2 linked regions of the Paraburkholderia bryophila genome follow. The protein of the gene in region 1 binds, or shares a complex with, the protein of each later gene. Links are inferred from orthologs where the notes say so. Each region holds a gene or a part of one and is shown in the gene's direction. Other genes may lie near its edges.

What was found. Proteins that work in one complex are often made in the same cells at the same time.
Region 2: the proteins of GGD40_RS19060 (region 1) and uvrB are in contact, whole or in part, in a crystal structure (PDB 7EGT), measured with the Thermus thermophilus proteins. The link is inferred for Paraburkholderia bryophila from one-to-one orthologs. Residues at the interface, in WP_096412145.1 of Thermus thermophilus: His654, Arg656, Phe657, Gln666, Asp668, Glu669, Lys680, Arg681, Leu682, Ser683, Lys685, Tyr686, Ala687; in WP_096411307.1 of Thermus thermophilus: Glu23, Leu25, Arg26, Asp27, Gly28, Glu29, Arg30, Phe31, Arg55, Glu326, Asp327, Phe328, Glu379, Ser382, Gln383, His398, Gly400, Arg401.

Annotation. Positions count from the first base shown.
Region 1 is NZ_JACCAS010000001.1:4,241,551-4,244,663, forward strand. The notes cover bases 37-3,078. They hold GGD40_RS19060 (UvrD-helicase domain-containing protein), read left to right. Parts: upstream 37-401; coding sequence 402-2,756; downstream 2,757-3,078. Other genes in these bases: GGD40_RS19065 (5'-methylthioadenosine/adenosylhomocysteine nucleosidase), read left to right, coding at 2,753-3,078. In the rest of the region: more of GGD40_RS19065, read left to right, coding at 3,079-3,113. UniProt on the Escherichia coli protein: A helicase with DNA-dependent ATPase activity. Unwinds DNA duplexes with 3'-5' polarity. Translocates on single-stranded DNA with 3'-5' polarity. Initiates unwinding more efficiently from a nicked substrate than double-stranded DNA.
Region 2 is NZ_JACCAS010000001.1:1,524,094-1,527,130, reverse strand. What follows is about bases 45-3,010. They hold uvrB (excinuclease ABC subunit UvrB), read left to right. Parts: upstream 45-465; coding sequence 466-2,556; downstream 2,557-3,010. Other genes in these bases: GGD40_RS06810 (iron transporter), read left to right, coding at 2,977-3,010; GGD40_RS06820 (amino acid aminotransferase), read right to left, coding at 45-153. Outside these bases: more of GGD40_RS06820, read right to left, coding at 1-44; more of GGD40_RS06810, read left to right, coding at 3,011-3,037. UniProt on the Escherichia coli protein: The UvrABC repair system catalyzes the recognition and processing of DNA lesions. A damage recognition complex composed of 2 UvrA and 2 UvrB subunits scans DNA for abnormalities.

The DNA of each region.
Region 1 (3,113 bases):
CGGCTCCCCCCGCGCGCAGAAAAACCACGGGTTCGAGGCGAACCGTTCCGGCGAGCGCGTAGCGCGAGGCGGGAGGAATGATGGCCTTGTCACGAGCGCGTAGTGTGCGGGAACACGGATTCCAGATGCACCACTACCGTGGCTGCGCGGGGGACCCGCTTAATGGTTAGCGGTGTGAGCCGCTTTCTTTTGCCTACTTTGCTTTGCGGCAGGCAAAGAAAAGTAGGTGCCGCCCCGCACAGGGGCAACGCTAATAGACCACTGTGATCACAAGGAAAGGCCAACGCAGCAGGCACGCAACCCAAGCGCCCCGCAGCCCACCCCAAAGTCAGAAAAACCAAAAAAGCCAAGCCCCCGCCGGGGCATATAATGTCCCCCGAACTGCCGCCCTCCCGAGAAAAATGCCCGATCTGCTCGCCAACCTGAACCCCGAACAACACGCCGCCGTCACGCTCCCCAACGAGCCGGCGCTCATCCTCGCCGGCGCGGGCAGCGGCAAGACCCGCGTGCTCATCACCCGCATCGCGTGGCTGATCCAGCACGGGCTGGCGTCGCCCGCCACCGTCCTCGCGGTGACCTTCACCAACAAAGCCGCCCGCGAAATGATGTCGCGTCTCCAGGGGCTGCTGCCGATCGACACGCGCGGCATGTGGATCGGCACCTTCCACGGCCTCTGCAATCGCATGCTCCGCGCGCACCATCGCGACGCAGGCCTGCCCGCCACGTTCCAGATCCTCGATACCGCTGACCAACTGTCCGCGATCAAGCGTCTGATGAAGGGCCTAAATATCGACGATGAAAAGTACCCGGCCAAAAACCTCCAGTACTTCATCAACAACGCGAAAGAACAAGGCCTGCGCCCGAAAGACGTCGACGCGACCGACAACTTCAACCTCAAATTCGTCGAACTCTACGGAGCCTACGACCAGCAGTGCCAGCGCGAAGGCGTGGTCGATTTCCCGGAACTGCTGCTGCGCTGCTTCGAGCTGCTCGCGCACAATCCGCCGCTGCGCGCCCACTATCAGGCGCGCTTTCGTCATATCCTCGTCGACGAGTTCCAGGACACCAACAAGCTGCAGTACGCGTGGCTCAAGATGCTGGCCGGCCAGACCAATTCGATTTTCGCGGTCGGCGACGACGACCAGTCGATCTATGCGTTCCGCGGCGCGAACGTCGGCAACATGCGCGACTTCGAACACGAGTTCAACGTCCGTCATCTGATCAAGCTGGAGCAGAACTACCGCTCGCACGGTCATATTCTCGACGCCGCCAATCAACTGATCGCCAACAACTCGCGGCGCCTGGGCAAAAACCTGCGCACCGACGCGGGTCACGGCGAACCGGTGCGCGTGTACGAATCCGCCACCGATTCGCAGGAAGCCGGCTGGATCGTCGAGGAAATCAAGGCGCTAATCAGCACCGGCACGTCGCGCAGCGAAATCGCGATCCTGTATCGCAGCAACGCGCAGTCGCGCACGATCGAACACACGCTGGTCAACGCGGGCATCGCGTATCGCGTGTATGGCGGCTTGCGCTTTTTCGAGCGCCAGGAAGTCAAGCACGCGCTCGCCTATCTGCGCCTGATCGACAATCCGAACGACGACACCGCGTTCGTGCGCGTCGTCAATTTCCCGACGCGCGGTATCGGCGCGCGGTCGATCGAACAACTCGCGGACGCGGCGCGTCTGTACAACTGCTCGATGGCCGCGGCGATTCCGTACGTGGCGGGCAAGGCGGGGTCGAGTCTCTCCGCTTTCGCGAACCTGGTCGGCAAGATGCGCGCGGAAACGCAGCAGATGAGCCTGCCGGAAACCGTCGAGTACGTGGTAGGCACAAGCGGGCTGTCCGAGTTCTATCAGAATGAACGCGAAGGCCAGGACCGGCTGGAGAACTTGCAGGAACTGGTCAACGCGGCGGCGGCGTTCGTCAGCGAAGAAGGCTACGGCATGGACACGCCGGCGCGTTCCATTCCGCTGCGCCCGGGCGCGAGCGCCGCGCCTGAGCTGGCGGTCGCCACCGACGACCCGAATACCGTTGTGTTCGATGCACCCGGCATCGCCGACCCGGCGCAAAACCCGGACACGATGACGCCGCTCGCCGGCTTCCTGTCGCACGCATCGCTCGAAGCGGGCGACAACCAGGCGCAAGCCGGCCAGGAAGCCGTGCAACTGATGACAGTGCACGCGGCCAAGGGGCTGGAGTTCACGGCGGTGTTCATCACCGGTCTCGAAGAGGGTTTGTTCCCGCACGAGAACAGCGCGATGGAGTCAGACGGTCTCGAGGAAGAGCGGCGCCTCATGTACGTGGCGATCACGCGCGCGAAGGAGCGTCTGTATCTGTCGTTCGCGCAAAGCCGCATGCTGCATGGCCAGACGCGCTACAACATCCGCTCGCGCTTCTTCGACGAACTGCCGCAGGAAACCCTCAAGTGGCTCACGCCGAAGATCGAGGCGGGCGCGCGCTGGGGCGGTGGCCGTTCGGACAACGCCGGGTACGGGCGCGACTGGTTCGCGCGGCCGGGTTATACGGGGCCCGCGTCGTCGACGCCGGCGCCGTTGCCGGCATTCGCGAATGAACAGCGGGCGGCGGAGACGGGCTTCCGCGTCGGGCAGCAGGTGTTCCACACCAAGTTCGGCGAAGGCACGATCACCGCGCTCGAAGGCGGCGGCGTCGACGCCAAGGCGCAGGTCAAATTCAAGCGGCACGGCGAGAAGTGGCTGGCGCTTGCGGTCGCCAAATTGCAGGCGGTCGAATGAGCGCCGCGCCCTCACATCGTCCGTTCGGTATTCTGGCGGCGCTGCCGCAGGAACTCGGCGATCTGATCGACGCGATGCGCGTCGAGTCCGGCGTGCGCACGATCACGCACGGTCAGCGCGATTATCACCTCGGCACCTTTCACGGCGCGCCTTGCGTCGTGACGCTGGCGCGGGTCGGCAAGGTGGCGGCGTCGGCCACGGTCAGTGCCCTGATTCACGCGTTCGACGTCGAGGCGGTCGTGTTCACCGGCGTCGCCGGTGGCGTGGGCGCGGACGTGCGGGTCGGCGATATCGTCGTGGCCAATGCGCTGCTGCAGCATGACCTCGACGCATCGCCGCTGTTTCCGCGCTTCGAAG
Region 2 (3,037 bases), 2.7 Mb from region 1 along the record:
CACGGCGCGCAGCAGCGGAATCTTGCCTTCTTCGTTGAAGTACACGCCGACGCCAAGATTGACCTTGGTGGCGCGCGCATCGGCGTTAAAAGCTTCGTTCAGGCCCAGAATCGGGTCGCGGGGAGCAAGTTCGACGGCGGAGAACAGAGACATGATGGGTGGGCAGCAGTAGTGAAAAGAGGGCGGCGGCATCGAGCGCGGGGCGGCCCGGCCAGCGGCGTCTGACAAAAAACACAGGCGGGTGGCGGGCGGCTGCGAGCGAGCGCAACTTCGCATTGTAACGAATTCACGGCCTTTTTTCGGCCGACGCGGCCTGTCGAAGGGAATTAATTGCTTGAAAAACAGGCAGCCGGGCGCCACGTGGTAGTCAGTGGATCGAGTTCCAACCTCTACGCGGACCCGCTCAGCCCGGGCTCGCGCAACCCGTTAGAATAGTTCTTTGCCCAAGGCCCGGTGCCGCCCCACATGTCCGAACAACACCACACTGAAGCCGAAGACGCGCTCGACGAATCCAAGTTCGTCACGTTCGAAGGCTCGCCGTTCCAGCTCTACCAGCCGTACCTGCCGGCCGGCGACCAGCCCACGGCGATCGACACCCTCGTCGAAGGCGTCGAAGACGGTCTGTCGTTCCAGACGCTGCTCGGCGTGACCGGCTCCGGCAAGACCTTCACCATGGCCAACACGATCGCCCGGCTGGGTCGTCCGGCGATCGTGTTCGCGCCGAACAAGACGCTCGCCGCGCAGCTTTATTCGGAGTTCCGCGAGTTTTTCCCGCGTAATGCGGTCGAGTACTTCGTTTCGTACTACGACTACTATCAGCCGGAAGCGTACGTGCCGCAGCGCGACCTGTTCATCGAAAAGGACTCGTCGATCAACGAGCACATCGAGCAGATGCGGCTGTCGGCCACCAAGAGCCTGCTGGAGCGGCGCGACGTGGTGATCGTGGCGACGGTGTCGGCGATTTACGGTATCGGCAATCCGTCCGAATACCACAAGATGATTCTGACGCTGCGCACCGGCGACAAACTCGGCCAACGCGACATCATCGCGCGGCTGATCGCGATGCAGTACAACCGCAACGAAGCCGATTTCCAGCGCGGCTCGTTCCGCGTGCGCGGCGACACCATCGACATTTTCCCGGCCGAGCACGCCGAGATGGCGGTGCGCCTCGAACTGTTCGACGACGAAGTCGAAACGCTGCAACTGTTCGATCCGCTCACCGGCCGCGTGCGTCAGAAGATCGCGCGTTTCACGGTGTATCCGTCGTCACACTATGTGACGCCGCGCGATACGGTGATGCGCGCGGTCGAAACCATCAAGAACGAGTTGCGCGAGCGGCTCGAATTCTTCTATGGCGGCGGCAAACTGGTCGAAGCGCAGCGTCTCGAGCAGCGCACCCGCTTCGATCTGGAAATGCTGCAGGAGCTGGGCTTCTGCAAAGGCATCGAAAACTACTCGCGGCATTTTTCGGGCGCGGCGCCCGGCGAGCCGCCGCCTACGCTGGTCGACTACCTGCCGCCGGACGCGATCATGCTGCTCGACGAATCGCACGTGCTGATCGGTCAGTTGAACGGCATGTACAACGGCGACCGGGCGCGCAAGGAGAATCTCGTCGACTACGGTTTCCGTTTGCCGTCGGCGTTGGACAACCGGCCGCTCAAGTTCAACGAGTTCGAACGCAAGATGCGCCAGGTGGTATTCGTGTCGGCCACGCCGGCGGATTACGAGCAGAAAACCGCTGGGCAGGTGGCCGAGCAACTGGTGCGACCCACTGGGCTCGTCGATCCGCAAATCGAGGTGCGGCCGGCCCGCAGCCAGGTCGACGACGTGCTCGGCGAGATCAACGAGCGCGTCAAGGTCGGCGATCGCGTACTGGTCACCGTGCTGACCAAGCGCATGGCGGAGCAGTTGACCGAGTTTCTGGCCGATCACGGCGTCAAGGTGCGCTATCTGCACAGCGACATCGACACGGTGGAGCGGGTTGAAATCATCCGCGATCTGCGGCTCGGCACGTTCGACGTGCTGGTCGGGATCAACCTGCTGCGCGAAGGGCTGGATATTCCGGAAGTGTCGCTGGTCGCGATTCTCGACGCGGACAAGGAAGGCTTTCTGCGCTCCGAGCGCTCGCTGATTCAGACCATCGGCCGGGCGGCGCGTAACGTGAACGGCAAGGCGATTCTGTACGGGGACAAGGTGACCGACTCGATGCGTCGCGCGATCGACGAAACCGAGCGGCGGCGCACCAAGCAGACCGCCTTCAATCTCGCGAACGGCATTACGCCGCGCGGGGTGGTCAAGCGGATTCGCGACATTATCGACGGCGTGTACAACGTCGACGACGCGCGCGCCGAACTGAAGGAACAGCAAACGCGCGCGAAGTTCGAGGACATGTCCGAGAAGCAGCTCTCCAAGGAGCTCAAGCGCCTCGAAAAGCAGATGATGGAGCACGCCAAGAATCTGGAATTCGAGAAAGCCGCGCAGACCCGCGACCAATTGGCGCTGCTGCGCCAACGCGTGTTCGGTGCGAACGTCGGCGACCACATCTCCGGCGTCTGATTCGTCTGATTCACGTATCGCCAGCACTCGAGGCGCGGCAGTCTGCCGCGCCTTTTCTTTTGATGTCGGACAAACGATCGGCAAGCGCCCGACAACATCCCTGCATAAGACCCTTGGCAGACCGACCGCTACCCGCCACCCGGGCGGTGCGGCATCTGTCAGTACGTCCGCCCATTTCCTTAAGAATGCCTTAATACCCTGCTGCCATAAGGCTTTGCGCACGCTCCAATTGGTTCTCACCTGCGATCGATGATAAACTCATTCAATATTGAGAATAGTTCGCATTAACGTTCGTATATGCGACTTGCTTACGGTCTGTCGGTGTTTTGAAAGATAATGGCCGCGCCGACCGAGACATGCATGAACGCACTGTTCCAATGGGTTTCATTCCAGTCTCACTGATAAAAACTAGGAGTTTCAATGCGGATTTCTTCATTTGTGCGCGGTGGCGCAGCAGCAGTGGCTGCCGTCGCGGCGCTCT